Regions from separate parts of the Cytobacillus sp. BC1816 genome, predicted to be linked through region 3. Evidence: a T-box and tRNA genes for the amino acid it is inferred to sense, from the RefSeq annotation. Region 3 holds a T-box; the other regions hold tRNA genes.
The links. A T-box is a leader RNA that pairs with one kind of tRNA and senses whether it is charged. The one in region 3 lies ahead of ileS (isoleucine--tRNA ligase), so its partner is inferred to be a tRNA-Ile.
Positions count from the first base shown of each region.

Region 1: it encodes a tRNA-Ile, which carries the amino acid that the T-box ahead of ileS (isoleucine--tRNA ligase) is inferred to sense. The anticodon was not compared.
Region 2: it encodes a tRNA-Ile, which carries the amino acid that the T-box ahead of ileS (isoleucine--tRNA ligase) is inferred to sense. The anticodon was not compared.

Region 1 is NZ_CP195611.1:4,445,588-4,456,025, reverse strand. It holds rRNA gene ACR42H_RS22645 (23S ribosomal RNA) at 1-2,491, shown strand, start outside; rRNA gene rrf (5S ribosomal RNA) at 2,744-2,860, shown strand; tRNA gene ACR42H_RS22635 (tRNA-Val) at 2,870-2,945, shown strand; tRNA gene ACR42H_RS22630 (tRNA-Thr) at 2,966-3,041, shown strand; tRNA gene ACR42H_RS22625 (tRNA-Lys) at 3,099-3,174, shown strand; tRNA gene ACR42H_RS22620 (tRNA-Leu) at 3,190-3,274, shown strand; tRNA gene ACR42H_RS22615 (tRNA-Gly) at 3,283-3,357, shown strand; tRNA gene ACR42H_RS22610 (tRNA-Leu) at 3,364-3,452, shown strand; tRNA gene ACR42H_RS22605 (tRNA-Arg) at 3,468-3,544, shown strand; tRNA gene ACR42H_RS22600 (tRNA-Pro) at 3,552-3,628, shown strand; tRNA gene ACR42H_RS22595 (tRNA-Ala) at 3,638-3,713, shown strand; tRNA gene ACR42H_RS22590 (tRNA-Met) at 3,732-3,808, shown strand; tRNA gene ACR42H_RS22585 (tRNA-Ile) at 3,826-3,902, shown strand; tRNA gene ACR42H_RS22580 (tRNA-Ser) at 3,916-4,008, shown strand; tRNA gene ACR42H_RS22575 (tRNA-Met) at 4,021-4,094, shown strand; tRNA gene ACR42H_RS22570 (tRNA-Asp) at 4,098-4,174, shown strand; tRNA gene ACR42H_RS22565 (tRNA-Phe) at 4,199-4,274, shown strand; tRNA gene ACR42H_RS22560 (tRNA-Gly) at 4,289-4,362, shown strand; tRNA gene ACR42H_RS22555 (tRNA-Ile) at 4,367-4,443, shown strand; tRNA gene ACR42H_RS22550 (tRNA-Asn) at 4,458-4,532, shown strand; tRNA gene ACR42H_RS22545 (tRNA-Ser) at 4,538-4,628, shown strand; tRNA gene ACR42H_RS22540 (tRNA-Glu) at 4,636-4,707, shown strand; gene ACR42H_RS22535 (hypothetical protein) at 4,795-4,992, opposite strand; gene glgB (1,4-alpha-glucan branching enzyme) at 5,216-7,162, shown strand; gene ACR42H_RS22525 (glucose-1-phosphate adenylyltransferase) at 7,104-8,249, shown strand; gene ACR42H_RS22520 (sugar phosphate nucleotidyltransferase) at 8,304-9,332, shown strand; gene glgA (glycogen synthase GlgA) at 9,329-10,438, shown strand, end outside.
Region 2 is NZ_CP195611.1:480,517-490,954, reverse strand. It holds gene ACR42H_RS02625 (DUF3267 domain-containing protein) at 1-14, opposite strand, end outside; gene ACR42H_RS02620 (MFS transporter) at 131-1,357, opposite strand; gene ACR42H_RS02615 (hypothetical protein) at 1,624-2,043, shown strand; gene ACR42H_RS02610 (cation diffusion facilitator family transporter) at 2,082-2,951, opposite strand; gene ACR42H_RS02605 (DUF2935 domain-containing protein) at 3,183-3,971, opposite strand; gene ACR42H_RS02600 (hypothetical protein) at 4,102-4,662, opposite strand; gene ACR42H_RS02595 (SCO family protein) at 4,659-5,291, opposite strand; gene ACR42H_RS02590 (cbb3-type cytochrome c oxidase subunit I) at 5,352-7,046, opposite strand; gene ACR42H_RS02585 (cytochrome c oxidase subunit II) at 7,060-7,524, opposite strand; gene ACR42H_RS02580 (cytochrome c oxidase subunit 2A) at 7,537-7,677, opposite strand; tRNA gene ACR42H_RS02575 (tRNA-Ile) at 8,256-8,332, opposite strand; tRNA gene ACR42H_RS02570 (tRNA-Gly) at 8,339-8,412, opposite strand; tRNA gene ACR42H_RS02565 (tRNA-Cys) at 8,427-8,500, opposite strand; tRNA gene ACR42H_RS02560 (tRNA-Gln) at 8,508-8,582, opposite strand; tRNA gene ACR42H_RS02555 (tRNA-His) at 8,608-8,683, opposite strand; tRNA gene ACR42H_RS02550 (tRNA-Trp) at 8,695-8,768, opposite strand; tRNA gene ACR42H_RS02545 (tRNA-Tyr) at 8,776-8,859, opposite strand; tRNA gene ACR42H_RS02540 (tRNA-Phe) at 8,882-8,957, opposite strand; tRNA gene ACR42H_RS02535 (tRNA-Asp) at 8,983-9,059, opposite strand; tRNA gene ACR42H_RS02530 (tRNA-Met) at 9,063-9,136, opposite strand; tRNA gene ACR42H_RS02525 (tRNA-Ser) at 9,273-9,365, opposite strand; tRNA gene ACR42H_RS02520 (tRNA-Met) at 9,381-9,457, opposite strand; tRNA gene ACR42H_RS02515 (tRNA-Ala) at 9,476-9,551, opposite strand; tRNA gene ACR42H_RS02510 (tRNA-Pro) at 9,573-9,649, opposite strand; tRNA gene ACR42H_RS02505 (tRNA-Arg) at 9,655-9,731, opposite strand; tRNA gene ACR42H_RS02500 (tRNA-Gly) at 9,739-9,813, opposite strand; tRNA gene ACR42H_RS02495 (tRNA-Leu) at 9,820-9,904, opposite strand; tRNA gene ACR42H_RS02490 (tRNA-Lys) at 9,920-9,995, opposite strand; tRNA gene ACR42H_RS02485 (tRNA-Val) at 10,033-10,108, opposite strand; tRNA gene ACR42H_RS02480 (tRNA-Glu) at 10,113-10,187, opposite strand; rRNA gene rrf (5S ribosomal RNA) at 10,211-10,327, opposite strand.
Region 3 is NZ_CP195611.1:1,749,034-1,759,471, forward strand. It holds gene sigE (RNA polymerase sporulation sigma factor SigE) at 1-520, shown strand, start outside; gene sigG (RNA polymerase sporulation sigma factor SigG) at 688-1,467, shown strand; gene ACR42H_RS09250 (YlmC/YmxH family sporulation protein) at 1,562-1,831, shown strand; gene pgeF (peptidoglycan editing factor PgeF) at 1,901-2,728, shown strand; gene ACR42H_RS09260 (YggS family pyridoxal phosphate-dependent enzyme) at 2,729-3,415, shown strand; gene ACR42H_RS09265 (cell division protein SepF) at 3,420-3,866, shown strand; gene ACR42H_RS09270 (YggT family protein) at 3,873-4,136, shown strand; gene ACR42H_RS09275 (RNA-binding protein) at 4,200-4,973, shown strand; gene ACR42H_RS09280 (DivIVA domain-containing protein) at 5,355-5,873, shown strand; T-box leader at 5,925-6,190, shown strand; gene ileS (isoleucine--tRNA ligase) at 6,286-9,057, shown strand; gene ACR42H_RS09290 (hypothetical protein) at 9,258-9,545, shown strand; gene lspA (signal peptidase II) at 9,625-10,122, shown strand; gene ACR42H_RS09300 (RluA family pseudouridine synthase) at 10,094-10,438, shown strand, end outside.

The DNA.
Region 1 (10,438 bases), 2.6 Mb from region 3:
GAAGCAGGGAGGACCATCTCCCAAGGCTAAATACTCCCTAGTGACCGATAGTGAACCAGTACCGTGAGGGAAAGGTGAAAAGCACCCCGGAAGGGGAGTGAAAGAGATCCTGAAACCGTGTGCCTACAAGTAGTTAGAGCCCGTTAATGGGTGATAGCGTGCCTTTTGTAGAATGAACCGGCGAGTTACGATTACATGCGAGGTTAAGTTGATGAGACGGAGCCGCAGCGAAAGCGAGTCTGAATAGGGCGAATGAGTATGTGGTCGTAGACCCGAAACCAGGTGATCTACCCATGTCCAGGGTGAAGTCCAGGTAACACTGGATGGAGGCCCGAACCCACGCACGTTGAAAAGTGCGGGGATGAGGTGTGGGTAGCGGAGAAATTCCAATCGAACTTGGAGATAGCTGGTTCTCTCCGAAATAGCTTTAGGGCTAGCCTCATGTAGTAAGAGTCTTGGAGGTAGAGCACTGTTTGGACTAGGGGCCCCCATCGGGTTACCGAATTCAGACAAACTCCGAATGCCAAAGACTTATCCATGGGAGTCAGACTGCGAGTGATAAGATCCGTAGTCAAGAGGGAAACAGCCCAGACCACCAGCTAAGGTCCCAAAGTATACGTTAAGTGGAAAAGGATGTGGAGTTGCTTAGACAACCAGGATGTTGGCTTAGAAGCAGCCACCATTTAAAGAGTGCGTAATAGCTCACTGGTCGAGTGACTCCGCGCCGAAAATGTACCGGGGCTAAACGTATCACCGAAGCTGTGGATTGACATCTTACGATGTCAGTGGTAGGAGAGCGTTCTAAGGGCGTTGAAGCGGGATCGCAAGGACCCGTGGAGCGCTTAGAAGTGAGAATGCCGGTATGAGTAGCGAAAGATGGGTGAGAATCCCATCCACCGAATGCCTAAGGTTTCCTGAGGAAGGCTCGTCCGCTCAGGGTTAGTCGGGACCTAAGCCGAGGCTGAAAAGCGTAGGCGATGGACAACAGGTTGATATTCCTGTACCACCTCTTTACCGTTTGAGCAATGGGGGGACGCAGGAGGATAGGGTAAGCGCGCTGCTGGATTAGCGCGTCCAAGCAGTTAGGCCGGTAACGAGGCAAATCCCGTTACCACATAGGCTGAGCTGTGACGGCGAGGGAAATTTAGTACCGAAGTTCCTGATTCCACACTGCCAAGAAAAGCCTCTAGCGAGGGAAAAGGTGCCCGTACCGCAAACCGACACAGGTAGGCGAGGAGAGAATCCTAAGGTGAGCGAGAGAACTCTCGTTAAGGAACTCGGCAAAATGACCCCGTAACTTCGGGAGAAGGGGTGCTCATTAGGGTGAATAGCCCTGATGAGCCGCAGTGAATAGGCCCAGGCGACTGTTTAGCAAAAACACAGGTCTCTGCGAAGCCGCAAGGCGAAGTATAGGGGCTGACGCCTGCCCGGTGCTGGAAGGTTAAGAGGAGAGGTTAGCGCAAGCGAAGCTTTGAATCGAAGCCCCAGTAAACGGCGGCCGTAACTATAACGGTCCTAAGGTAGCGAAATTCCTTGTCGGGTAAGTTCCGACCCGCACGAAAGGCGTAACGATCTGGGCACTGTCTCAACGAGAGACTCGGTGAAATTATAGTACCTGTGAAGATGCAGGTTACCCGCGACAGGACGGAAAGACCCCGTGGAGCTTTACTGTAGCCTGATATTGAATTTTGGTACAGCTTGTACAGGATAGGTAGGAGCCTGAGAAGCCGGAGCGCTAGCTTCGGTGGAGGCGTCGGTGGGATACTACCCTGGCTGTATTGAAATTCTAACCCGCGCCCCTTATCGGGGCGGGAGACAGTGTCAGGTGGGCAGTTTGACTGGGGCGGTCGCCTCCTAAAAAGTAACGGAGGCGCCCAAAGGTTCCCTCAGAATGGTTGGAAATCATTCGCAGAGTGTAAAGGCACAAGGGAGCTTGACTGCGAGACCTACAAGTCGAGCAGGGACGAAAGTCGGGCTTAGTGATCCGGTGGTTCCGCATGGAAGGGCCATCGCTCAACGGATAAAAGCTACCCCGGGGATAACAGGCTTATCTCCCCCAAGAGTCCACATCGACGGGGAGGTTTGGCACCTCGATGTCGGCTCATCGCATCCTGGGGCTGTAGTCGGTCCCAAGGGTTGGGCTGTTCGCCCATTAAAGCGGTACGCGAGCTGGGTTCAGAACGTCGTGAGACAGTTCGGTCCCTATCCGTCGTGGGCGCAGGAAATTTGAGAGGAGCTGTCCTTAGTACGAGAGGACCGGGATGGACGCACCGCTGGTGTACCAGTTGTCTTGCCAAAGGCATCGCTGGGTAGCTATGTGCGGAAGGGATAAGTGCTGAAAGCATCTAAGCATGAAGCCCCCCTCGAGATGAGATTTCCCATAGCGTCAAGCTAGTAAGATCCCTGAAAGATGATCAGGTTGATAGGTCAGAGGTGGAAGCGTGGCGACATGTGGAGCTGACTGATACTAATCGATCGAGGACTTAACCAAAACGAAAAGCGGAGGCGACTGTTCAACTTCGAGAGACGTTGGAGAGCCGGCCATTCAAATCCTGGTTTTGGGATTTGGAGGGACGGATCGAAACGGCCGAGAAGTTAGGAGCCGAAGCTAGACAAGTCATTGGTGAATACTCGGCAAATGCTTCTTCATACATTATCTAGTTTTGAGGGAATGAAAAATATGAAATTTCCTCTTGAAAAATCTTAAAAAGACGGTATAATAAAACTTGTCTTTGAAAAATAGTCTGGTGGCGATAGCGAGAAGGTCACACCCGTTCCCATACCGAACACGGAAGTTAAGCTTCTCAGCGCCAATGGTAGTTAGGGGCTGTCCCCTTGTGAGAGTAGGACGCTGCCGGGCGTTAATAATGGAGGATTAGCTCAGCTGGGAGAGCATCTGCCTTACAAGCAGAGGGTCGGCGGTTCGATCCCGTCATCCTCCACCATTAATTTAAATGTACAAGCTGCCGGTGTAGCTCAATTGGTAGAGCAACTGACTTGTAATCAGTAGGTTGGGGGTTCAAGTCCTCTCGCCGGCACCACTTCAATTCTTTTAGAAAATAAAGCCATTCAAGCTTTAGGAAGTCTCATAAAAGTATGAGCCATTAGCTCAGTCGGTAGAGCATCTGACTTTTAATCAGAGGGTCGAAGGTTCGAGTCCTTCATGGCTCACCATTTTAATTTCATATTGCGGGTGTGGCGGAATTGGCAGACGCACCAGACTTAGGATCTGGCGCCGCAAGGCGTGGGGGTTCGACTCCCTTCACCCGCACCATTCTTTATGCGGAAGTAGTTCAGTGGTAGAACATCACCTTGCCAAGGTGGGGGTCGCGGGTTCGAATCCCGTCTTCCGCTCCATTTATTGCCGGGGTGGCGGAACTGGCAGACGCACAGGACTTAAAATCCTGCGGTAGGTGACTACCGTACCGGTTCGATTCCGGTCCTCGGCACCAGTAGAATTTAATAATGCGCCCGTAGCTCAATTGGATAGAGCGTTTGACTACGGATCAAAAGGTTAGGGGTTCGACTCCTCTCGGGCGCGCCATTATATACGGGGAGTAGCTCAGCTTGGTAGAGCACTTGGTTTGGGACCAAGGGGTCGCAGGTTCGAATCCTGTCTTCCCGACCATTTAATACTGGGGCCTTAGCTCAGCTGGGAGAGCGCCTGCTTTGCACGCAGGAGGTCAGCGGTTCGATCCCGCTAGGCTCCACCATGAATATTTTAACATTTCGGCGGTGTAGCTCAGCTGGCTAGAGCGTACGGTTCATACCCGTGAGGTCGGGGGTTCGATCCCCTCCGCCGCTACCATTTCATTCATCGATGCTGGACCTTTAGCTCAGCTGGTTAGAGCAGACGGCTCATAACCGTCCGGTCGTAGGTTCGAGTCCTACAAGGTCCACCATTTTCATTTATACGGAGGAATACCCAAGTCCGGCTGAAGGGATCGGTCTTGAAAACCGACAGGCGGGTCAAACCGCGCAGGGGTTCGAATCCCCTTTCCTCCTCCATAATATTATTGTCGCGGGGTGGAGCAGTCCGGTAGCTCGTCGGGCTCATAACCCGAAGGTCGCAGGTTCAAATCCTGCCCCCGCAATCTGGTCCGGTAGTTCAGTTGGTTAGAATGCCTGCCTGTCACGCAGGAGGTCGCGGGTTCGAGTCCCGTCCGGACCGCCATTTCTACAAAAAAATTAATAATATGGCTCAGTAGCTCAGTCGGTAGAGCAAAGGACTGAAAATCCTTGTGTCGGCGGTTCGATTCCGTCCTGAGCCACCATTTTAGAACCCTATGCGGGTGTAGTTTAGTGGTAAAACCTCAGCCTTCCAAGCTGATGATGAGGGTTCGATTCCCTTCACCCGCTCCAAAATGGGCCTATAGCTCAGCTGGTTAGAGCGCACGCCTGATAAGCGTGAGGTCGATGGTTCGAGTCCATTTAGGCCCACCATTTTATATTATTGTTCCGCAGTAGCTCAGTGGTAGAGCATTCGGCTGTTAACCGAACGGTCGTAGGTTCGAATCCTACCTGCGGAGCCATATATGGGGAAGTACTCAAGTGGCTGAAGAGGCGCCCCTGCTAAGGGTGTAGGTCGGGTAACCGGCGCGAGGGTTCAAATCCCTCCTTCTCCGCCATATTATTGGCCCCTTGGTCAAGCGGTTAAGACACCGCCCTTTCACGGCGGTAACACGGGTTCGAATCCCGTAGGGGTCATACAAAAAAGCTGTCAACAATTTGTTGGCAGCTTTTTTGTTGTCTTTTCTGTTCCAGCTTACCCTCGGTTAGTTGCTTCTCTGTTTTTTAATCAAACATCTCTTCTTCCTTACTTAATTTATTGCCCGGGTTATTCAAATCAATTTCAGAAGATATCCCCGTATAAGGGCCTCTAAACATATCCCCTATGGCCATAATCTTGCCATCCGGTGCTTCAAATAATGGAATTCTTATTTCATTTTTTGATGCCTCGTTTAATAAAAACTCCTCTTCTTTATTGCTCAAAATATTATTCTCCTTTCATTTTTTGCTTGCATACTTTGTTTTATCTTGTCTAAGTTTACCGGAGATTATGTCGAAGGCTGTTAAATTGGGCAGAATGCTATCAGTTTTTAGCGGGATTTGAATGTTGTTGTCACAAAATTAAAAAAACTTTTACAAGGATTTTTCTCACCTTCCACGAATATAACAGGAAAGTCAAAAGAAACGACACTGGGTGGGGAGAAGGATGGTAGTGGATACTTTGGTTCCAACCGATTATCAGCTGCATTTGTTCCATGAAGGGACATATTATGAGAGTCACCAGTTATTTGGTGCACATGTAGTTTCAAATGGTGGAGAAGTGATTACCCGTTTTTGCGTGTGGGCACCGAACGCCGAAATTATCAGATTAGTCGGTGATTTTAATGATTGGAATGGAGAAGGCTATACCTTACATAGAGTGAATAATGAAGGTGTCTGGTTTATTCAGCTGGATGGAAACATGGAAGGTGCCTTGTATAAGTATGAAATTGAAACAAAGAAAGGGGATGTGATACTAAAGGCTGATCCTTATAGCTTTTTTTCAGAAGTAAGGCCCAATACAGCATCTAAAGTATATTCGCTGGACGGATATCAGTGGAATGACAGCAAATGGATGCAAAAAAAAGAAACGAAGCCTATTTATACTGAGCCTGCAGTCATTTATGAAGTCCATCTGGGTTCGTGGAAGCAAAAAGAGTCTGGAAGTCTGTATACATACAGGGAGCTTGCAGATGAACTCATTCCTTATGTGGTGGAGCATGGGTTTACGCACATAGAATTGCTTCCTCTAATTGAGCATCCGCTCGACGCTTCCTGGGGCTATCAGGGAACAGGTTATTACTCTGTTACAAGCCGTTATGGCAGCCCGCATGATTTTATGTATTTTGTTGATCAGTGCCATCAGCAGGGTGTTGGGGTCATTCTGGACTGGGTACCGGGGCACTTCTGCAAAGATGCCCACGGTCTTTACCAGTTTGATGGTTCGTATTTGTATGAGTATGAAACAGAAGGCGACAGAGAGAACAGAGTATGGGGGACTGCTAATTTTGACCTCAGCAAAAATGAAGTGCAAAGCTTTCTTATTTCCAACGCTGTTTTTTGGATGGAAAAATATCATATTGATGGCTTCCGGGTTGATGCGGTGGCTAATATCATCTATTGGACTAACCGGGATGGAAAGACAGAAAATCCATTCGGCACCCGTTTTCTGCAAAATTTAAATAAAGTTGTTTCTCAATATGACTCCTCCTTTCTTATGATGGCAGAGGATTCAACAGACTGGCCGCAAGTGACTGCACCAGTCCATTATGGGGGGCTGGGTTTTCATTACAAGTGGAATATGGGCTGGATGAATGACGTTCTTACATATATGGAAACAGCACCTGAGAGGCGATCTGATGTTCATGGAAAGATGACGTTTTCGCTTTTGTATGCTTTTACAGAAAACTTTGTACTGCCTTTTTCACATGATGAAGTTGTCCATGGGAAAAAATCACTGCTTGATAAAATGCCGGGAGATTACTGGCAAAAATTTGCGCAATTCAGGCTCCTGCTTGGCTACATGATTGCCCACCCCGGCAAAAAGCTTCTTTTCATGGGGAGCGAACTTGGGCAGTTTTCCGAATGGAAAGACAAAGAACAGCTTGATTGGCATCTGCTTGATTACGAGATGCATAAAAAAGCAAATGATTATGTGAAAGAATTAATAAAGATTTATAAACGTTCAAAGGCTCTTTTTGAGCTTGATCACCTTCAGGATGGCTTTGAATGGATTGATTGTCATAATGCAGACCAATCCATCTTTTCTTTTATCAGAAAAGGCTCAAAAGTGGATGATTTTCATGTGATTGTCTGCAATTTCACACCTGCTTACTACCCTAATTATCGTATTGGGATTCCAAAGGCGGGGTCTTATAGGGAAATACTCAACAGTGATAAGGATAGCTTTGGAGGATCAAATTGCACCAATAAGAGGGTCCTCAAGACTGAGGAAAAAGAGTTTCATGGCAAGCCGTTCAGTTTGGAAATGTCTGTTCCGCCATTTGGCATTTCAATCTTACGCCCTGTAAAACATCGGAAGGAGAGGAAGGAAAATGGGAAAGAAAAAGTGCGTCGCAATGTTATTAGCAGGAGGGAAAGGGAGCAGGCTTAGTTCTCTGACAAAAAGTCTTGCGAAACCCGCAGTTCCGTTTGGAGGGAAATACCGGATTATTGATTTTACATTGAGCAATTGCACTAATTCCGGTATTGATACAGTAGGTGTTCTTACCCAATATCAGCCGCTGGTTCTGAATTCGTATATTGGCATAGGAAGCGCATGGGATCTTGATAGAAAGAACGGCGGTGTGACAGTGCTGCCCCCTTACAGCGAATCATCGGAAGTCAAGTGGTATACAGGAACAGCGAGTGCCATTTATCAGAACCTCAATTATCTAAAGCAATATGATCCAGAATATGTCCTGATTTTATCCGGTGATCATATTTATAAGATGAATTATGAGCTGATGCTGAATTATCATATTGAAAAAGGCGCCGATGCCACTATTTCTGTAATTGAAGTGCCTTGGCCGGAGGCAAGCAGGTTCGGAATCATGAACACGGATAAGGAGATGCGGGTCGCAGAATTTGAGGAAAAACCAGCATATCCCAAAAATAATTTGGCCTCTATGGGAATATATATTTTTAATTGGTCTGTTTTAAAGGAATATCTGGAAATGGATGACCGCAATCCGGAATCAAGTCATGATTTTGGCAAGGATATCATTCCATTAATGCTTGACGAAAATAAAAAGCTGTTCGCATACCCGTTCAATGGCTACTGGAAGGATGTCGGTACAGTCAAGAGCCTGTGGGAGGCAAATATGGATTTATTGGATGATGAATGCGAGCTGAATCTATTTGATCATGATTGGAGGATCTATTCAGTGAATCCGAATCATCCTCCACAGTATATTTCAACTCAAGCAGAGGTTGCGGAGTCTTTAATAAATGAAGGCTGCACAATTGAAGGGGAAGTTGAAAAGTCAGTGCTATTTCAAGGGGTTCTGGTTGGGAAGAATACTGTGATCCGTGAATCGGTCATCATGCCTGATGCTGTAATTGGTGAAAATGTCTATATTGAAAAGGCGATTGTGCCAAGCGGAATGAACATACCTGATGGCGTTGTGATTAGTGCTTCCGAAGAAGATGATGAAATTATTCTGATAACACAGGAAATGATACAGGGAATTTGTTCTTAATTCACAGCCTGGATGCCAAAACGGCGCCTGGCCAATAAAACGGGAGGTAATGTCATGAAGAAGAGAATGCTTGGTGTGATAGACGCAACAACCTACCATGAAGATTTAGAGGAATTGACAGTACACAGGTCGCTCGCAGCTGTTCCGTTTGCAGGCCGCTATAGGCTAATCGATTTTGTTCTCTCCAATATGGTCAACTCGGATATTGAAAGTGTTGCCATATTTCCGAAGTATCAATATCGCTCTTTAATGGATCATCTTGGTTCGGGGAAAAACTGGGACCTAAATAGAAAAAGGGATGGGCTATTCTTTTTCCCATCTCCTTTGCTGGATAGTCCAAGTAAAGGTATTGGATCTTTCAATCACTTTGCTGCTAATTTGGATTATTTTTATCGCAGTAAACAGGAGTATGCATTGATCTCAAACTGTTTTACCGTTTTTAATATGGATTTCAGGCCTGTTCTAGATAGACATATTATGACCGGTTGTGATATTACAGTTGTTCGGCAGGATGGGCGCTCCCTTGAAATGTACCTTGTAAAAACTTCGCTGCTCGTTAGCTTAATAGAGAATAGAAACGAAACTGGATACACATGCATGAGTGATGTCGTTACAGACATCCATCATTCCTACACGATATGCAATTATGAATATGACGGTTTGGCCGTCATGATTGATTCCATTGAAAATTACTTTGCTGCCAGCATGGGGCTATTGGAACCAGAAGCATGGAATAATATTTTTCTGCGCAGCCAGCCGATTTATACAAAAGTAAAAGATGAACCGCCAACCCGTTATATGAAAGGTGCAAGCGCAAAGAATTCGATGATTGCGAATGGATGTATGATTGAAGGGACAGTTGAGAACAGCATTATCTCCCGCGGGGTGAAAATTGGCAAAGGTTCAGTCGTGAAAAACTGCATGATTATGCAAAAAACCCAAATTGGAGAAAACTGTGTTTTAGACTCCGTTATTTTAGATAAAGATGTTAAGGTAGAATCCGGTGCCAGGATTGAGGGAAGACATGAAATGCCTCTGGTTATTCGCAAAGGTACCGTACAAGGAGCGCTGATGAACTCGTGAAAGTATTGTTTGCTGTTTCTGAATGTGTTCCATTCGTTAAATCCGGAGGTCTTGCCGACGTAGCCGGTTCTCTTCCAAAAGAACTTGCAAAGCAGGGGACTGACGTACGGGTTATTCTTCCTAAGTATGGTTCCATATCAGATGATTTAAAAAAGAAAATGTCTAAAAAGTGCGAGTTTACAGTTCAAGTAGGCTGGAGAAACCAGTTTTGCGGAATTGAAGAACTTGAGCATCAGGGAATCGTATTCTATTTTGTTGATAATGAATACTACTACAACCGTGAAAAATTATACGGGTATTATGATGATGGAGAGAGGTTTGCCTATTTTAACCGGGCCGTGCTGGATGCTCTTCAGTATATTGATTTCTACCCGGATGTCATTCACAGCCATGATTGGCATACTGGGATAATTCCTTTTCTGCTTAGGGTTGAGTATCGTTCGAAAAAGGGGTATGAGTTCATTCGGACAGTCTTCACCATTCATAATCTTCAGTTTCAGGGAATCATGCCGGGGAGTGCTTTAGGGGATCTATTAGGGCTTGACTATAGCCACTTTCATCCAGATAAGCTTGAATTCTTCGGAAATATCAATTTTATGAAGGGCGGACTTGTTGCTGCTGATAAAATTACAACAGTCAGCCCTACTTATAAAAATGAAATTCAAACGAAATATTACGGAGAGAAACTGCATGATTTGCTGAAGCGCAGAGCTTATGATTTGGAAGGAATCTTAAATGGGATTGATGATGAGTTTTATAATCCTGAGAAGGATCCATTTATAAAAGAGAACTATGCCGTTGAAAAGCTTCAGATTAAAAAAGAGAATAAGATGCATCTTCAGAAAAAATTCAGCCTGCCGGTAAAGGAAGAGGTTCCTCTTATAGCCATGGTTACAAGGCTGACAAAACAAAAGGGCCTGGATCTAGTTAAATGTGTGCTCCATGAGCTTATGCAGGATGATATACAAGTTCTTGTTTTGGGAACTGGGGATCCTGAGTTTGAGCAATTTTTCAGGGAGATGGAAGCGGGGTACCCAGATAAGTGCAAAGCATTTATTGGGTTTGATGAGGGGCTTGCACATGAATTCTATGCAGGATCCGATTTA
Region 2 (10,438 bases), 1.3 Mb from region 3:
TTTTTATTTTGCAAATTTTCACCCCGCGAGGAATTAGTCGATTACCTATATTTACGGATCACAAACAGCAAAGTTTCAAAAAATGGCCATTGCCGTCAGCTTATATCCTTTATTGCTCTCCCCATTGCCTTTAGCCCTCCAAACTGCCAGCTTCTAATGCATTACCTTTACCTTGAAGCTTCAGCTGAATAAAACCAAAGATGGACGAAATGATTAATAATATTCCTGATAAAATGTAAATAAACCGGACACCGATTAGATCAGTTAAGACCCCTATGCCCAAAATGGAGACAACGAAAATCAATTCGTTTAAGACAGATTTAGCAGCAAGAATTTTCGTGAGCATTGTTTCATCTGCACTATTTTGATACATAGTGGTTTGTGCAAGATCCCGCAGCTGATAGGAAGGTCCCATCAATATTACAAATAGCAGCGCTAAGAAAGGATTCGATATAAAACCATACCCCAAAGTAAGAATCCCGAAAGCACTGGAGCCAATCAGCATAAAAATAATCAAACGGCCTTGCAGTAAATAAGAAAGCCGGTAAATGAGGATTCCTCCAGCAATAGTGCCTAAGTAATATCCTCCGTTGATATAGCCCCACCAGGACTCCCCCTTTCCAAGGGCATCCTCCACATAGGTTAACGTAACCGCACCAATCCAAATCGTTCCTGCCCAAGCTTCTATTAAATCCATTATGATCAGTACTCGAAGCCCTTTATCCTGGAAGAGCAATTTCCAGCCAGCCATTAGACTGGACAGCATTCGGAAGTTTGAGTTCACAGCAGGTGATTGGCTTATTTTTATCAAAAACAAGCTTAGAAGAGAAATAAAAAGTAGAATGATCGTAATGATCAATGTGAATTGTTTGCCAAGGAAAGCTAACAGGATACCACCAAAAGTCCACCCTGCAAACAAGAAAGTCTGGTCAACACTTGAGAGCAGGCTATTCGCTTTGACTCTTTGCTTTTTAGGAATAACAGCTTTTACCATGGATATTTTAATAGGTGAGAAAATGCCATTAAAAAAGGATATAAGGGCCAACACAAAGAAAATAGCCATTAACATAAAATCCGTCAATTGCTGCGAGAGTAACATCATTAATCCAGCAATCAGAACGATCTGGCTTATCTGGGAAAACTTCAATAGATTTATTGGCTGAAATCTATCCGAAATGGATGGAAGCAGTATATTGCTGATCATTCTCGATATGACACTAACCAATGTGACGGCTGCAGAAAGTGCTGTGCTCCCTGTTTCATTATACAAATGCAGCACCACAGCCATCGTGTACAGGGCAAACCCAAGATTCGCTGCTGTCTGGCTTACTAGAAGAGCGTAAAATGAACGATTCATCACTAAACCCCTATCTAAAAGAATTTTCGTTGCAAACCAGCATGATTTCTATAAAGTTAAGCTCTTAATCTAATATTAAAAATCTATCATTTAGCTTAACATATTAAAAATGCATGCAGCAGCCAGCTCAGTTATATGTTTTCCATTCTGAAAAACAATATAGATCATGGTAGCTTGTTCCTATTTTCAGAAAAACATATCACGATTTTCCTTAATGTCTGTATAATCAACTTAAACTATTAAAAGAAAGGAGATCAACAGAATACGTGCTTTACATATGGGATATCGAAAAGATTATAAAAAACACCTTGGATGGGTTCCAATTGGATATTAACTATGAGTTCTGCAATACACTTACTGCACCCATGAGCTACAACGTTTCAACAAATACAATTAAGTTTAACTACCTGAAAGTGAACGGCTACATAGCAAAAATTAATTTTAAAATAAAAGAAACAGATGAGAACCTGGTTAAATTAATGCTATTCCATGAAATCGGGTATTATCTGGACTTCAAGAAAAACAAACATGATATAAGAACGCTAATGTACGGAGAAGATGACGAGAAAGAACAGCTCATGTCTGAAATTGAAAAAAACTCCTGGGATTTTGGAAGAAAAATAGTACCGGAACAACTGGTAAATGCCTATGATCATTTACGGGAATTGGATAAAATGTTCAGCTAGAAAAAGAAATGCGCCTCATCAAGAGACGCATTTCTTTTTTAATTCGGTTCCACATGGACGTGAACATCATAAACCCCATAATCCTTCATCATTACTTTCTCCACATGTGTCGCAATATCATGGGCTTCCTTAATATCAAGCTTGGAATTAACCAGAATAACCACATCAATCACTTCATTGTTTCCATAGCTTCTGCCTTTAATATCTTTAATGCCTTTTACCCCGTCTACATTTTTGATGACATCCTGATAATGCTTAATCTTTTTTTCATCAAATCCATCAGATAGTTCATGGGAGGCTTGTACAAAAATATCCCAAGCCGTTTTGCATATTAAAAACCCGACAAAAACGGCTGTTAATGGATCAAGCCATGGCATGTTCAGCTGCGAACCAAAAATTCCGACGGCAGTGCCTATACTCACCCATGCGTCTGAAATATTGTCCTTTGCCGCTGCCATTACGGCCTTGCTGTTAATTTTCATAGCTAAATTTTTATTGTATCGGTATACAAAGTACATTGCAGCTCCAGAAATAACTCCGGTATATGCCGCAAAAATATCAGGAGATTCATTAACTCCATCAAACATGGATGAAACAGCATTTAGCAGAACTTGAAGACCTACTGCAGCCATTATGAAGGAAGCTACCATGGAAGCAATGGTCTCACTCTTCCAATGGCCATACCCATGATTTTTATCCGGCGGACGCTGAGAAATCCTAAGCCCTATAAGCACTGCAATTGAAGCGATTATATCTGTTGTATTATTCAACCCATCTGCTTTCAAAGCAGCAGAGTCACTCACATATCCAATTGTTAATTTTAGTACAGAAAGACATATATAAGCTGCAATACTAATAAAAGCAGCACGTTCGCCTAACTTAAGGTTATAATACTTTTCCTCTTCCATGCCCCAGCCTCCTAATTTACCCTTGATTATATTACCAAGCGGAATTCGGGTGGGTCTAGAGCAATCTTTTTGTCTTTTATTAAATAAATAAGCAAAATGCAATTAAGTTGCACTAGTGAAAATTCAAGCCAGCCCCATAATAGGCTGGCTTGATTTGAATCATCTTAATGTACATATAGAAGAAACAGAATTTGTACAGCCTGAAAGAAACAGCCCATCTTCCAAGCAAATCTAAGCCTTCTTAAGACTCGTCTCAAACAAATCAATAATTTCCAAAAATCTCTCAGCTTCTCTAAACGTATGATCAGCCAGAAGAGGATGAATATTGCTTTTGATCCGACAGGCCTCTATTAATTCTCTGGCTGTTTTCTTGAAATCCCTTAATGAAGCAACTGATACTTTATTCTCATTTAAAAAATGGCTAAGTATTGGTTTCGTTTCTGATTCAGGCTGCATAGAGTCAAGATCAACAGCTTGAAAGACCAATTGATCGAAATCATGGCTAAACTCTCTTGCCTGTTCTACCAGCTTTCTTTCCGAAGGATCCAGTAAATGGCCAATAAACTTAGCATGGTCAGCCATGATCCTTAAAAAGAAGACATTTTCTTCTATAATAGCTTCCGGTTTTGGTGCGAGTATCCCTGAGTTGAGGTCTTTTAATCGATTTGCAAAGTATGCAGCTTCTCTGCTGATATGGTCAATCAATAAAGGAAAATTATTTGAACGGATTTCGCATCTTAATGTCAGCCCCAGCACTTTCCTCTTATAGCTCCAGATGGCAGCAGCTGCTTGATAAACCTCATTATTAAATGCCTGAACCTGGCTAAGTTCTGAGTTGATTGTAAATCTGGCCAGCTTTTCCTCGATTCTTTCAAATAAAGCGATAAATTGCTGTGCTTCGGCAATTAATTGTTTCTGTTCATAGGTAAACCCTAAACTTAAAAATAGTGCATGTTCTTTCATAATCCTGGACCAAAATTTAATTTCATCCAGCGATCTAACGACTATTGGATTCGCCATGTTTTCCCCTCCCCAATTACTCACTCCTTCTCATATATATTTATGATTTTCTGCCATTATTCTTTTATTGAAGCAGATAAACCAGCTGATAAATGTAAAAACTGCTCCCAAGAAGGCAGCAGTCATTCTTTTACTCATATTTAGAAAAATCCATAAAATAGCTATAAATCAAGTAAATAACCATTGCAAACGCAGTTGAAATAAAACCCCAACCCAGCGTAATCTGCTCGATGACCAAATAGTTATTGCAAAGCTGTACAGGGGACCAGATGTATAGCCATCCTAGAGCTAAAAATAAGATAGTAAAGAAAATAATGAGAGCATGCTTCCAAAATGAACTTAGCTTTGGCCAGCTGTCCCGCAATGGCACACCGCCCAAAAATGGAAGTGAGATAAATTTAAAGACTTCCACACTCGTAAGCGTCAATGCTTCATCCATTGTCCTTGGCAGAGACCAATACACCAGAATGATTGAAAACAGCAATATACCCGGCACTCCGTTTTCATTCCATTTTGAGAAAAATTCCGTGAAGCGATTCTGAAAGAACTTTGCCATGAATATACCAGAGATCACCAGTAAAGGCATTTGCATATGCATATGGGTAATCATGATGGACTCCAGAAAATCAGCTGCAGGCGGAAGCATCAATACAAGCAGCAGGAGTAATCCGTAAACTGATGACTTCATCATTCTTCCCCTCCGCTCTCCAGAATCTCCGTTATCCGTTCAGCCGCTTCTTCAATTAAGGTGTAATCCATGACTTCAACTAACTGTCCTTTTGGATTCACCAGATAAAAGGCAGAGTTATGGGCAAAATTGCCGTATTCATCTGGAATGACAATGACGCCAAATCGATCAAGCAGAGATTCAAGCTCCATCTGTTTCGGTATCCTCGCCATTCTCCACGTTTCTCCGTCACTGCCAAAAGCCTTGCGGTAAGTTTCCAATGTTTTGGGAGTATCCCGCTTTGGATCAAAACTAATGCTCAGGAATTGAATATCTTGGCCAATATACTTTTCTGGAATCCGTTTATATACTTCAGACATATTAACCTCCAGTTCAGGACAAACAGTACCGCATGAAGTATATAAAAAGGTAATAAACACATACTTCCCTTCAAATTCTGTGAAAGAATAGGTCTTCCCGTTATTATCTTCAAGCGTTACATCCGGGAACTTGGGCTTTTCATCCATTAACTGATTAACCCTGGCTGTTTCAGCAGTAAAAGCCTGAAAGCCATCTGTGCCAATGTAAAAAAGGATCACGCCAAACACCAGTACAACCAAGCTTGAAAGTGCCGTTTTATTTTTTGGAAACATGATTCATCACTTCCTTTTAAAAGAAAGAGACAGCCCAGCACCCGAGCTATCTCTCTTTCCTTACCAGGTTTTATAAGGAGGTGAACCTGGAGGAGCATTGACAATAAAATCGACCAATGGAATGACATAAGCCATGCCGACAAGGACAATCATACACACAATCCATAACCCCCAGCGCTCTGTCCATCTAGGTGTTGGCGCTTCATCCTCTTCTACATCCGCAACAGGGAATTCTGTGTTTCCTTTTGGCGCAAAGAACATGAGGTAGAATACAGCATATACCTGCATAAGTACACCGATCATCAGAAGGGTACCACCGATAGCCAGGAAGAACAGATAAGGATCCCAGCTTAAAGCAGTTGCATTGTCAAAGTATGTTGAATAGGAAGTTCTTCTTGGAGAACCCAGCAGACCCACCCAGTGCATCGCACCGGACATGATGATCATACCGAGCGTCCATATGATCGTTTGTATAACCCCAAGTTTATTGATCTGCGGTGTCAGCATTCTTTTTGATACATAAGGAATAAGCCAGTAGCTGATACCGAAGAACGTCATGACGACAGACATGCCAAGTGTTAAGTGGAAATGACCGACAATCCACATTGTGTTATGAACTACCTGGTTCAATTGGTTTGTGCTTTGTACTATTCCTCCCGCTCCGGCAGGAATAAAAGCAGCCATCGCGATAAATGGTGCGAGGAATCGAACATCTCCCCAAGGAAGTTTCTTATACCAGCCGATAAGACCTCTTCCGCCTTTCTTTCTCGCTGTACGCTCAAATACGGCAAACATAGCATAAGCAGTCATTAATGAAGGGAAACCAATTGCCAAACTCATAAACACATGCATGTATTTCACAGGTTCAGAAATACCAGGATCAATAATCTGATGATGGAAGCCGCCGGTAATATTCATAATTACTAGTGCAATAACCACAATCCTTGTTAAAAGGTCATTCCATCTTCGGCCGCCAATAATCTTCGGTACTATAACATACCAGGCAGAGACCGCCGTTAAATACCAGATGTTTACCAGCGTATGGCCGAACGCCCAGAACAGCGTGCGTGCAACCATGACATTTATTGTCTCCACCCATCCAAAAGCCCAAGGGATAATGGTAAAAACCTCAATGGCTACAGGTATGCTTCCAAAAAATAAGAGAACAAATACACCGGTTGCAAAGAAAGAAAGAATAGGGATATGCTGGCCGGGATTCCTCTTTCGCCAGCTAGCCACATTAATAAATGCACCAAAGGCGCACATCCATACACCCAATACAATGAAGACTAAGCCGATATAGAAAATGGGTGAAGCAGCCATTGGCGGATAGAAAGTATACATAACAGATGCTTCATTCATTAAAATCGGAATCACAGCTAGGACAAATCCGAAAATCTTCATCCAGAAGCCAATCCAGGCCATCTTTCTTACCTTAGGAAGCAGTCCTCCCAGAGTATGCGATAATCCAGCATAGAAGTAACCAATTGTGAAGAAAGCCGAAAGAACGACTACCAGCAGCAGACCGTGAGCTGTAAGAACCTGATAATAGTTCAGCCATGCCGGCAATTCCAGCATTCCAGCCCGGTTCAGTCCTTGCAAAAGTCCAAGTATTCCGCCCAGCAGGATGGCTAAAAAAGCAACAGATAAATATGATTTCGTTATTTTTGCATCCTCCAGGCTAATTCCCATAACTTTATTTGCTTTATCCTTAAAAGCTTGTGTTTTTCCCGTTTGCTTAATAACTGTTTCCACTGTTATCCCCCCTTTATTTCACCGTAATGGTAGTACTCATCATCTGATGGCCTGCACCGCAGTACTCATTGCAAAGAACCAAATATTCACCCGGCTTATCAAATTTCTGAGTGATCTTTTGTACATAGCCAGGCACAACCATTGCATTTAAGTTCGTGTCAGCAACCTGAAAGCCATGCACGACATCTTTTGATGTCATAGTAAAATGAACCGTTGATCCTGCAGGAACTTCAATTTCATTTGGGGTAAAGCTGAATACCTGAAGGGTCATGACTACTTCATACTCTTTCTCGCCTACCTTTTTAATCCCGGGATTATCGAATGGCGCTGTTTCATCCACTTTTTGAGGATCAATTCGCTCTCCATAGCTTGGCGGCCCCATCTCCAGGGCGAATGTCTGATAGCCCGTAATCAGCATGAATCCAATAATCATTCCAAAGCTTAATATCAGCCATATCTTCTCCGACCGATGCATCATTTTATATCCCCCCTATAATCTGGTCATGTACAGGCCATACACAATTAAATAAGTAACAAAGATCCCAAGCCCCACAACTGTAACTGAAAAGAACGTACCCCTTAGAGAGTTATGTTCCTTTGAACTGCTCTGGACCACTTTTCGCGTTTCCACCTTCTATCAGCTCCTTAGCTTTGTTACCTACATCATAGTTGAGAAGGGTTTTCATAAAAGTGAAATGAATCACACTTTTTTCATATATTCGCAGGCAAAGATGCTGAGATATAAGCAAAAACACAGTAATATCAAGGTTTTCCTCCATTGAATTCTATACTGGCAAGCATGACGATTCACAAATAGTTCACAAAAGATCTACTCACGAATAACCCCATGCTAATGGGGAGTCTTAAGATCTCGCTTCTTCATATTCGCTTTTCTTCTTTAGGTACAATTAGACTTTTTGTCACTTATATCCCCTTTCCCGTTGTCTTAGGAATGATTAATCCTCTTTCGTTCCCTTGCATTCAAACTTCCTAACTTACAGGAAGAAATTTAAACGAAACTCCATCATCTACTTTTCTTTATTTTAAAAAAACCTGTCTCTCTAAGAGACAGGCTTTATACATATTGATTGATACAAAGATTTGGGAACAGAAGCTTTTAAATAGGTATCCCATAACCATTTCAAGAAAAGTTTCTATAAACAAAAAAACCAATCCCTATTGGAATTAGTTTGAAAATGGTATGTATAATGGTGGGCCTAAATGGACTCGAACCATCGACCTCACGCTTATCAGGCGTGCGCTCTAACCAGCTGAGCTATAGGCCCATATGTTGGAGCGGGTGAAGGGAATCGAACCCTCATCATCAGCTTGGAAGGCTGAGGTTTTACCACTAAACTACACCCGCATATGATTATCAGTTGGAGGCAACACCCGGATTTGAACCGGGGATGGAGGTTTTGCAGACCTCTGCCTTACCACTTGGCTATGCTGCCTTAAAAATGGCTGGGCTAGCAGGATTCGAACCTGCGAGTGACGGAGTCAAAGTCCGGTGCCTTACCGCTTGGCTATAGCCCAATAATAATGCTGTCTAAAAGAATAATGGGGCGATTGATGGGAATCGAACCCACGAATGTCGGAGCCACAATCCGATGCGTTAACCACTTCGCCACAACCGCCACTATCCTACTGGCAGGGGTAGCAGGAATCGAACCCACATCAAAGGTTTTGGAGACCTTCGTTTTACCATTAAACTATACCCCTATATAAATGGTGGAGGGGGGCAGATTCGAACTGCCGAACCCGAAGGAGCGGATTTACAGTCCGCCGCGTTTAGCCACTTCGCTACCCCTCCAAGTCTGAAAAGACTAAGGAAATGGTGGCTCAGGACGGAATCGAACCGCCGACACAAGGATTTTCAGTCCTTTGCTCTACCGACTGAGCTACTGAGCCACATATTATTTACTTTTTGTAAAAATGGCGGTCCGGACGGGACTCGAACCCGCGACCTCCTGCGTGACAGGCAGGCATTCTAACCAACTGAACTACCGGACCAGATTGCGGGGGCAGGATTTGAACCTGCGACCTTCGGGTTATGAGCCCGACGAGCTACCGGACTGCTCCACCCCGCGATAGTATTATTTATGTGATTTTTCCATGCTCACATCTAGCATTTCATCTCGCAGCTTATTCAATGAAGTACCGCCCCGATTTCAGAAAGATTATTCGGGCGTGCTCCACCCCGCGATAGTATTATTAAATAAAATCTGGAGGAGGAAAGGGGATTCGAACCCCTGCGCGGTTTGACCCGCCTGTCGGTTTTCAAGACCGATCCCTTCAGCCTGACTTGGGTATTCCTCCGAAAAATAAGCATATTGGTAGCGGCGGAGGGGATCGAACCCCCGACCTCACGGGTATGAACCGTACGCTCTAGCCAGCTGAGCTACACCGCCATTATGACTAAATATTTATGGTGGAGCCTAGCGGGATCGAACCGCTGACCTCCTGCGTGCAAAGCAGGCGCTCTCCCAGCTGAGCTAAGGCCCCATGTAATAAAAGAAGTGTCGCTGGTCGGGAAGACAGGATTCGAACCTGCGACCCCTTGGTCCCAAACCAAGTGCTCTACCAAGCTGAGCTACTCCCCGTAATATGGCGCGCCCGAGAGGAGTCGAACCCCTAACCTTTTGATCCGTAGTCAAACGCTCTATCCAATTGAGCTACGGGCGCAAAATAATGGAGCGGAAGACGGGATTCGAACCCGCGACCCCCACCTTGGCAAGGTGATGTTCTACCACTGAACTACTTCCGCTTAAAATGGTGCGGGTGAAGGGAGTCGAACCCCCACGCCTTGCGGCGCCAGATCCTAAGTCTGGTGCGTCTGCCAATTCCGCCACACCCGCAATATGAAATTAAAATGGTGAGCCATGAAGGACTCGAACCTTCGACCCTCTGATTAAAAGTCAGATGCTCTACCGACTGAGCTAATGGCTCATACCTTTAGAAGAGCAAATCGCTCGTTCAAAAGTTATGGTGGAGGATGACGGGATCGAACCGCCGACCCTCTGCTTGTAAGGCAGATGCTCTCCCAGCTGAGCTAATCCTCCAAAATGGTGACCCCTACGGGATTCGAACCCGTGTTACCGCCGTGAAAGGGCGGTGTCTTAACCGCTTGACCAAGGGGCCATATAAAATTACCCAATTAGGGTGCCCGGCAGCGTCCTACTCTCACAGGGGGACAGCCCCCAACTACCATCGGCGCTGAGAAGCTTAACTTCCGTGTTCGGTATGGGAACGGGTGTGACCTTCTCGCTATCGCCACCGGACTATTTGGTTGAAGAAACTTCGTTCCCTCAAAACTAGATAATGCATGAAGAAGCATATGCCGAGAATTCACCAATGACTTGTCTAGCTTCGGCTCCTAACTTCTCGGCCGT
Region 3 (10,438 bases):
GCGTCTTGTTGTGTATATCGCCAGAAAGTTTGAAAATACAGGCATCAATATAGAGGACTTAATCAGCATTGGAACCATTGGGCTTATTAAAGCTGTAAATACGTTTAATCCAGAGAAAAAAATCAAGCTGGCTACATATGCATCCCGCTGTATTGAGAATGAAATTCTAATGTATTTAAGAAGGAACAATAAAATCCGTTCTGAAGTATCCTTTGATGAACCCCTCAATATCGATTGGGATGGCAATGAACTGCTTCTTTCCGATGTGCTTGGCACTGAGGATGACATCATCACAAAAGATCTCGAAGCAAATGTTGATAAAAAGCTGCTGCTAAAGGCATTGCATCAGCTTTCGGATCGTGAAAAACAGATAATGGAACTTAGATTTGGCCTTGGATCGGGTGAAGAAAAAACTCAGAAGGATGTGGCAGATATGCTGGGTATTTCCCAGTCCTATATTTCACGTCTGGAAAAACGAATAATAAAAAGATTAAAAAAAGAATTTAATAAGATGGTTTAGAACTTTTAGCAGGAATATTTTTTTACAAAATTTTGCAAGGGAAAAACCTAGTGTTTATGATGCTTTGACCGTTTCCCCATCCGGCAGTCGGATTAGCCGGTGCATATTTTTCCTTTCCAAGGAGATACTGTTTTTTGTACAGCAGCTCCTGTGAGGAGGGAAATGGATTGACTCGAAATAAAGTAGAAATTTGCGGTGTTGATACTTCAAAGCTTCCAGTTTTAAAAAACGAAGAAATGAGAGAGCTCTTCAAGCAAATGCATAAGGGGGATATAACCGCACGGGAAAAACTCGTCAACGGCAATTTGCGTCTCGTATTAAGTGTGATTCAGCGTTTTAATAACAGAGGCGAATTTGTTGATGACCTTTTCCAGGTCGGCTGTATCGGTCTAATGAAATCTATTGATAATTTTGATCTAAGTCAAAACGTTAAGTTTTCCACCTATGCAGTTCCGATGATCATTGGGGAAATACGCAGGTACCTGCGTGATAATAACCCGATTCGCGTCTCGCGTTCATTAAGGGACATTGCTTATAAAGCTCTGCAGGTAAGAGAACGTTTAATGAGCAAAACATCCAGAGAGCCTACAGCGGAAGAAATAGCAAAAGAGCTGGATGTGCCTCATGAAGAAATCGTTTTTGCATTGGATGCAATTCAGGATCCTGTCTCTTTATTTGAACCCATTTATAATGATGGCGGAGATCCGATTTTTGTGATGGATCAACTGAGCGATGAACGGAACAAAGATATTCAATGGATCGAAGAGATAGCCCTAAAAGAGGGAATGAGAAGACTGAATGAGCGGGAAAAACTGATTCTTAGAAAACGCTTCTTCCAGGGCAAAACTCAAATGGAAGTGGCAGAGGAAATTGGCATTTCCCAGGCTCAAGTTTCACGGCTTGAAAAAGCGGCAATCAAACAAATGAATAAGAATATTCAAAGCTAGCAGCCAATTTGGCTGCTTTTTATATTTACCAAACATTTTTCCTATAGGGGCAAACATATATTGAATAAGAACATAAATTGGGAGTGAAATGTCGATGGTGAAAATATCTGAGTTTCAAATGAAGGATGTTGTAAATGTAGCTGACGGCAAAAAGCTTGGAAATATTGGGGATATAGATATTAATATAAATACAGGGAAAATTGAAGCCGTTATTATTGGGGGAGCGGGAAAGGTGTTGGGTTTTTTTGGGAGAGATGCTGATGTTGTCATACCGTGGAAAAATATTATAAAAATTGGTGAGGATGTCATACTGGTCCGCTATCAGGACGCGATTGAGCCAAAATATATTGAGGAGGAAGCATAAGAGTTGTTAATGGTGTCATCACTGCCTGCCTTGTGGTAAACTATAGAAAAATAAGATGGGGTTAATCGCATGGAACCATTTTCTTTAAAAACGGAAGAGTATTTTGTCATAAAACAGTGGGCGGATCGTTTTCCTAATATAACGGCCGGTTTTACAACTAAAAATGGCGGCTGCAGCCGTAATGAATACAAAACGCTTAATGTAGGATTGCATGTGAACGACAGCAATGAAGCAGTCAGCCGAAATCGGCAGCATGTGGCTGACTTGCTTGGGTTTTCTCATGAAAAGTGGGTTGGTGCTGAACAAACTCATGAAATAAATATAAAAGAAGTTACCAGAAAAGATAAAGGGAAGGGTGCTCTTGTTTACGAGGATTCCTTTTCTGGTACTGACGGGTTTTTCACTTATTCTAAAGGTGTCATGCTGACTCTCTGTTATGCGGATTGTGTACCGCTTTACTTTTTGCATGAAAAGACAGGTGCCATAGGCATGGCCCATGCAGGCTGGAAAGGTACTGTCGGGGGGATTGGCAGGAAGATGGCCGAGCTATTTGCCAAAGAAGGCATTGACTTAAGTGAGGTCCAAACCGTGATTGGCCCTTCCATTTGCAGAAATTGTTATATAGTTGATGATCGTGTTATTTCAAAAGTGCAAAAAATACTAGAAGATGTCGATATAAAGCCATATAATCAAATTAGTGACAATCAATTCCAGCTTGATTTGAAAGAGCTTAACCGGACAATTCTGATAAATGCAGGAATTCCTCATGAAAATATCATGATTACTGATTATTGCACAAGCTGTCATGAATACTATTTTTTTTCCCACAGAAGAGATAGGGGAAAGACCGGCAGAATGATGAGCTTTATTGGCTGGAAGGAGGAAGTCGGAAGCTAAATGAGAGTAGAAGATAATTTAAAGCAAATTAAGTCAGCTATACAGGAAGCGTGCATTAAGGCCAACCGTAAGACAGAAGAAATTACCCTCATTGCTGTTACTAAGTACGTAACAGCGGAAAGGGCACAAGAAGCTCTTGAAGCAGGTATTGTTCATTTAGGTGAAAATAGGGATGAAGGACTGCTTGCCAAGTGGGATGTGTTAAAGGACAAGCCTACATGGCATTTTATTGGAACGCTGCAAACGCGCAAAGTGAAAAATATCATTGATAAAGTGGATTATATTCATTCACTGGACAGGCATTCCCTCGCGAAGGAAATCAACAAGCGGGCTGACCGAAAGATAAATTGTTTTGTTCAGGTTAATGTCTCAGGCGAAGAGTCGAAACAGGGAATAAATCCTGAAGAGGTAGCTGACTTTATTTCATGCCTGGCTGATTATAAAAATATCAATATCATCGGCCTTATGACAATGGCACCACTTTCAGCGGACGAGGAATTGCTTCGTTCCTGTTTCCGGAAGCTAAAGAACCTGCAAACAAAGGTAAAAGATCTGGAATTTGATTTTGCTCCTTGTACTGAGCTTTCAATGGGCATGTCTAATGATTTTTCCCTGGCAATTGAAGAAGGTGCCACAATGGTGAGGATTGGTACTGCTTTAGTAGGCCAAAAGAGTCAGGAGGATTGATAAAATGAGTATAAAATCAAAATTTAAAACATTTTTCTTCCTGGATGATGAATATGACTATAAGGAAGAGGAAATCATCGAAGAAGAAAGAGAGCCGGTGAAGCAGGTGCAAAAGCAGCAGCAGCCAGTTCAAAAACAGAACATCGTCAGCCTCCAAAGTGTGCAGAAGTCTTCTAAAGTAGTTCTTGTTGAACCGCGTGTTTATGCAGAAGCACAGGATATTGCGGATCAGCTGAAAAACAGAAGAGCTGTTGTTGTCAATCTGCAGAGAATAGAAAAAGATCAGGCGAAGCGGATTGTTGACTTCCTAAGCGGAACCGTTTATGCCATCGGCGGAGATATTCAAAAGATTGGAACTGATATTTTTCTATGTACCCCTGACAATGTTGAGGTTTCAGGAAATATCTCTCAGCTGATGAAAGAACAAGAATTAGAAAATACGAGGTGGTAGCATTTAATGGAATTAGTATTTGGGATATTGTCATCTGCAATTTATTATTACTCGTGGGCACTGATTATTTATATTTTGCTGTCCTGGTTCCCTAATGCCAGGGAATCCGCTTTTGGCCAGTTTCTTGCAAGGATTTGTGAACCGTACCTTGAGCCTTTCCGCAAAATCATTCCTCCGCTTGGAATGATTGATATCTCTCCTATTGTGGCTATCTTAGTTTTGCGATTTGCCACTGGAGGTTTGCAGCAGCTTTTTTATTGGATTTCATAATACTACAAACAGGGCTATCAAAATGGCCCTTTTTTATTTGTGTAAAAAGGAGGTTCCTTAAAGATGACCATTTATCAGCACTTCCGGCCGGAAGAAAAAGAATTTGTTGATCAGGTTCTTAACTGGAGAGACCTTGTGGAAAATACATATGCTCCGAAGCTTACTGATTTTCTTGATCCAAGGGAGCAGCAAATCCTTAACAGCGTCATAGGGCAGCATTCCGGAATTTTATTTGCTTTATTTGGCGGAACTCCAAATTCTGAGAGAAGGAGAGCCCTCATATTTCCGGATTACTATGACAGTGATGAGGGAGATTTTCAAATTCGGCTGTTTGAACTTGAATATCCAAAAAAGTTTGTCACCATAGAACACCCGCAAGTGCTGGGCAGTCTAATGTCTCTGGGGCTAAAAAGAGGAAAATTCGGTGATATCCTTTTTGAAGATGACAGAATCCAGTTTTTTGCAGCACAAGAAATTGAAGATTACATCAGCCTGCAGCTGCAGTCAATTGGCAGAGCTTCCGTGTCTCTGAAAAAAAAGCCATTTTCAGAGGCGATCCAATCAGCAGAAGTGTGGAAAGAAAGCTCCATCACCTCTTCATCCCTGAGATTGGACACAGTCATCTCAGCCATCTACAATATCTCCAGGCAAAAATCCCAGCTCTATATCCAGCAGGGACTAGTCAAAGTCAATTGGACGCAAATAGAAAACCCCTCATTTGAATGCCAGCAAAGCGACATCATTTCAGTCAGGGGACAAGGCCGTTCCAAAATAATAGAAATAGATGGGAAAACAAAGAAGGACAAATGGAGGATTATTACTGGGAGGCAAGGGTAATAGAAGGGGGGAATATTAAAAATACCCACTTATGGTTTTTATAGTTTTAAAATGTAATACATGTTTAAGACGCTGAGTTGACTGTAGCGGAGGCCACTTGACTCCTGCGGGAGGAGAGGGAGCGGGAGACCCCGCAGGCGAAGCCGAGGAGGCTCCCGTTCCTCCCCGCAGAAAGAAAGTGCCCGAAGCGGAAGTCAACGGGCAATATAAATTACAAAAACAATTAATTACCTGTCAAAAGAAATAATTATAAACTTTGAAGGAATTTGAAACAACCTGTCGAATAAATAATCAAAAGACTACGGAGTCTGCTATAATTAAAATGAACCAGCAGGCTCAAACCAATTTACATAAGATCAACAGACCTGGGAGGTGGCAAACATGCCATTAACACCGTTAGATATTCATAACAAGGAATTCAGCAAAGGATTCCGCGGTTATGACGAAGATGAAGTAAACGAATTCCTGGACCAGATCATTAAGGACTACGAAATCCTGATCAGGGAAAAAAAAGAGCTTGAAGAAAAGCTCAATGATACGAACGAACGCATAGGCCACTTTACCACAATTGAAGAAACACTTAATAAATCTATTGTGGTTGCACAGGAAGCAGCAGAGGAAGTCAAGCGCAATGCCCATAAAGAAGCGAAGCTAATCGTTAAAGAAGCTGAAAAGAATGCTGACAGAATTGTGAACGAATCCCTATCTAAAGCGAGAAAAATCGCACTTGATATTGAAGATTTAAAGAAACAGTCCAAAGTATTCCGGACACGTTTCAAAATGCTTGTTGAAGCACAGCTTGATATGCTAAACAACGATGATTGGGATCATTTAATGGAATATAAGCTGGATTCCACTGAACTTAAGTCATTAAGAGAAGAAGAAGAATCACTGGCTTGACGAAAGCTGGAAATATCGCATATAATTTTAAAACAAAGTAAAATACGATGTTTATCAACAATGAGAGGGACAGTACAGTTTTTTTCAAAGCTTAAGTACAGATTGGCATAGTCACTCTGTAAGCGAGCCGGGGATGGTGGAAGCCCGGGTATAAGCAAAAGCTGGAAAATCACCCTTGAGTTCCTTGCCGAACGTACATCTATCAGTAGGCCAAGGCGGTTCATTCACGTTAAGAATTCTTTGAGCGGATGAAATACAGGTCATATTTCATCTACAAGGGTGGTACCGCGGGAGAATATAACCTTCTCGTCCCTTTTTGGGATGAGAAGGTTTTTTTGTATTTCACTGTGGTTTTTATCAGCTCTCATTGGCTATCATGGTATTTAATGAGTTATAAACAGGAGGCAAAGGAATGGATTACAAAGATAGTTTATTAATGCCAAAAACCGAATTCCCAATGCGCGGCAATCTTCCAAAGCGCGAACCTGAAATTCAGGCAAGATGGGAAGAGATGAATATTTATGAAAAGGTCCAGGAACGGACCAAAGGCCGTCCAATGTTTGTTCTGCATGATGGTCCTCCTTATGCAAATGGCGACATCCACATCGGCCATGCGCTGAATAAAATCTTAAAGGATTTCATCGTACGCTCTAAGTCAATGACTGGCTATAATGCTCCATATGTTCCTGGGTGGGATACACATGGTTTGCCAATTGAGCAGGCGTTGACAAACAAAGGCGTAAAGCGTAAAGAAATGAGCGTTGCGGAATTCCGCAGGCTTTGTGAAGAGTATGCATATGAGCAGATTGACAGCCAGCGCGGTCAATTTAAGCGCTTAGGCGTCCGCGGTGACTGGGAGAATCCATACATCACTCTAAAACCTGAGTACGAAGCCCAGCAAATAAAAGTATTTGGGGAAATGGCGAAAAAAGGCTATATCTATAAAGGCAAAAAGCCTGTATATTGGTCACCATCATCTGAATCAGCTCTGGCTGAAGCTGAAATTGAATATAAAGATAAACGTTCACCGTCCATCTATGTTGCTTTTAAAGTAAAAGATGGCAGGAACGTATTGGATCAGGATACTCATATTGTTATCTGGACTACTACTCCATGGACTATTCCGGCAAACCTAGGAATTTCAATTCATCCGGACCTTACCTACAGTGTAGTTGAGGCAAACAGCAAAAAGTTTATGGTTGCTGAAGATTTACTGGCTTCAGTGGCTAAAGAGTTTGAATGGGAAAACTATAAAGTTGTCCAATCGGTAAAAGGGACCGACCTCGAAAATGTAGTTGCCGAGCATCCTCTTTATGGCCGTGATTCTCTTGTTATGCTGGGTGAGCATGTTACAACTGATGCTGGTACTGGGTGTGTACACACAGCTCCTGGCCATGGGGAAGACGATTTCCATGTAGGCATGAAGTACGGGTTAGATGTATTATGCCCGGTTGATGATAAAGGAAACATGACTAGTGAAGCTCCTGGCTTTGAAGGTTTATTCTATGATGCAGCCAATAAGCCGATTACTGAAAAACTTGAGGAAGCTGGGGCTTTATTAAAACTTACTTTTATTACTCACTCTTATCCGCATGACTGGAGAACGAAAAAGCCAGTTATTTTCCGTGCTACTGCCCAATGGTTTGCATCCATTAAAGATTTCCGCAATGAACTTTTGGAAGCTGTTAAGGAAACAAATTGGTATCCTGCATGGGGTGAGACAAGACTATTTAACATGGTCCGGGACCGCGGTGATTGGTGCATCTCCCGCCAGCGTGTATGGGGTGTGCCAATTCCTGTCTTTTATGCGGAAAATGGAGAAGAAATTATCACAGATGAAACCATTGAACATGTATCAAATCTTTTCCGCGAACATGGTTCGAACATCTGGTTCGAGAGAGAAGCGAAAGAACTGCTGCCTGAAGGATTTACACATCCAGGAAGCCCGAATGGCCAGTTTACAAAAGAAACGGATATCATGGACGTATGGTTCGATTCCGGTTCTTCCCATCAGGCAGTTCTTTTAGAGCGCGACGATTTACAGCGTCCTGCAGACTTATACCTTGAAGGCTCTGATCAATATCGAGGCTGGTTTAACTCTTCACTTTCAACTTCAGTAGCAGTAACAGGAAAAGCACCTTATAAAGGTGTTCTGAGCCACGGGTTTACACTTGATGGCGAAGGAAGAAAAATGAGTAAATCCATTGGAAACGTAGTTGTTCCAGCAAAAGTCATGAATCAGCTTGGTGCTGACATTCTGCGTTTATGGGTGGCGTCAGTTGATTATCAGGCAGATGTCCGGGTATCTGATGCTATTCTGAAGCAGGTTGCGGAAGTATATAGAAAGATCCGCAATACGTTCCGCTTCTTGCTTGGAAATCTGGATGATTTTAACCCGGCAACTGACTCGGTTTCATTTGAAAACCTGCGCGAAGTTGACCAGTTTATGCTTGTTAAGCTGAATAAACTGATCAAGAATGTTCGAGAGTCTTATGACCGCTATGAGTTTGCCAGCATCTACCATGCTGTTAATAATTTCTGTACATTGGACCTAAGTGCATTCTATCTTGATTTTGCAAAAGATGTCCTGTACATTGAAGCGAAAGATAATGCAGAACGCCGAGCTATCCAAACTGTTTTATATGAGAGCCTGATTGCTCTGACAAAACTTGTTGCACCTATCCTTTCCCATACTTCAGATGAAGTTTGGAGCTTTATTCCGAATGTGAAGGAAGTAAGTGTACAATTGACGGATATGCCAGAATATCAAGAGCTTCCAAACGCGAAACAGCTGGAAGTAAAGTGGACTGCATTCATGAAGCTTCGCAATGATGTTCTTAAAGCATTGGAAGAAGCGCGTAATGAAAAGGTGATCGGCAAATCTCTTACTGCTAAAATAACCCTTTATGTAAACGATCAAGCAAAGAGCCTATTGGATTCAATTCAGGAAAATCTTCAGCAAATCTTTATCGTTTCTGGATTTGAGATAGCAGGCAGCCTGTCAGATGCACCTGAAAATGCAGTGAAATTTGAAAATACTGCAATTGTGGTTTCCAAAGCTGAAGGCAAAACATGTGATCGCTGCTGGACAGTCACTCCAGAAGTCGGCCAGACAGAAGGCTATGACACTCTATGCCCTCGCTGTGCTGAGGTTGTAAAAAATAATTATAGCCACTTGGCTTAAATACCGGCAGTCCCTCAATTATTTGAGGGACTGTTTTTTGATAAATGAGGTTCTTTTTTAATTATAAGGGGACTTCGAAATCCATTTTATAAATAATTCCACCTTCACTAAATGTTGTGCCGTTTGCTAAAAGTTTGCCCGTGTCTGAAATCCGTTCCGAGAAGATAATAAAGTAAACATCATAGAACGGAGGAAACGGCATGGATGCAAAGGCAGATAGGCTATATTCAGAACTCCGTAATACAAGACAGGAAATATTGGAAAGACTGATGGAAGGCAATAGTTCTGCTTTAATAAAACCTATTTTATTGGAAGAACTGCATGATATCGAACAAACACTCAGCAAAATTGAATCTGGAAGCTTTGGCAAATGTGAAATTTCAGGTGAACTGCTTCCGGCAGATTTGCTGCAGATGATCCCTACCTTGAAAACAATGGAGGATTGCAGCAGGCTGGGCAGATTCTACAGAAAATCTATTTTCCACTGAGTTTAGGCGTGTGCTGTGTTTTTTATTCAGTTTGTGCTAAAATGCAAAGGTAATGATATGAGATATGGGGGTTGCCTTTGTGTTTTATTACATAATTGCATTGTTCGTGATAGCACTTGATCAGTTTACGAAATGGCTGATTGTTAAGAACTTTGAATTAGGGGAAAGTGTTAAAGTTATTGAGGACTTTCTTTATATTACATCTCACCGCAACCGTGGCGCTGCCTGGGGCATCCTGCAGGGGCAAATGTGGTTTTTCTACGTAATAACCGTTATTGTCATAATTGGTATCATTTATTACATTCAAAAAGCAGCCAAAGGCAAATTGCTTCTTGGAGTCTCTTTGGGCCTGATGCTGGGCGGAGCGATTGGAAACTTTATTGACAGGGTATTTCGAAAAGAAGTGGTGGATTTCGTAAACACTTATATTTTTGGCTATGACTTTCCTGTTTTCAATATTGCTGACTCGGCGCTGGTCATTGGTGTAGGGCTATTGATGATTCAGATGCTGCTTGAAGAGAGAGAAGCAAAGAAAAAGGAGAAATCTTATGGAGAAAATGGAACACATCATTCCTGATGAACAGGCAGGAGAACGAATAGATAAAGTGTTATCCACATTGAATGCAGATTGGTCAAGAACGCAGGTTCAGCAATGGATCAAAGATGGCAATGTCCTTGTAAATGGGCAGAAGCCGAAAACCAATTACAAATGTACGGCAAATGATAAAATTGAAATATCTATTCCTGAACCTGAAGAATTAGATGTCGTGCCGGAAAAAATGGATCTGAATATTTATTATGAAGATAAAGATGTCCTGGTGGTGAACAAACCAAAAGGAATGGTAGTTCATCCGGCAGCCGGCCATGGCACTGGCACCCTTGTAAATGGACTT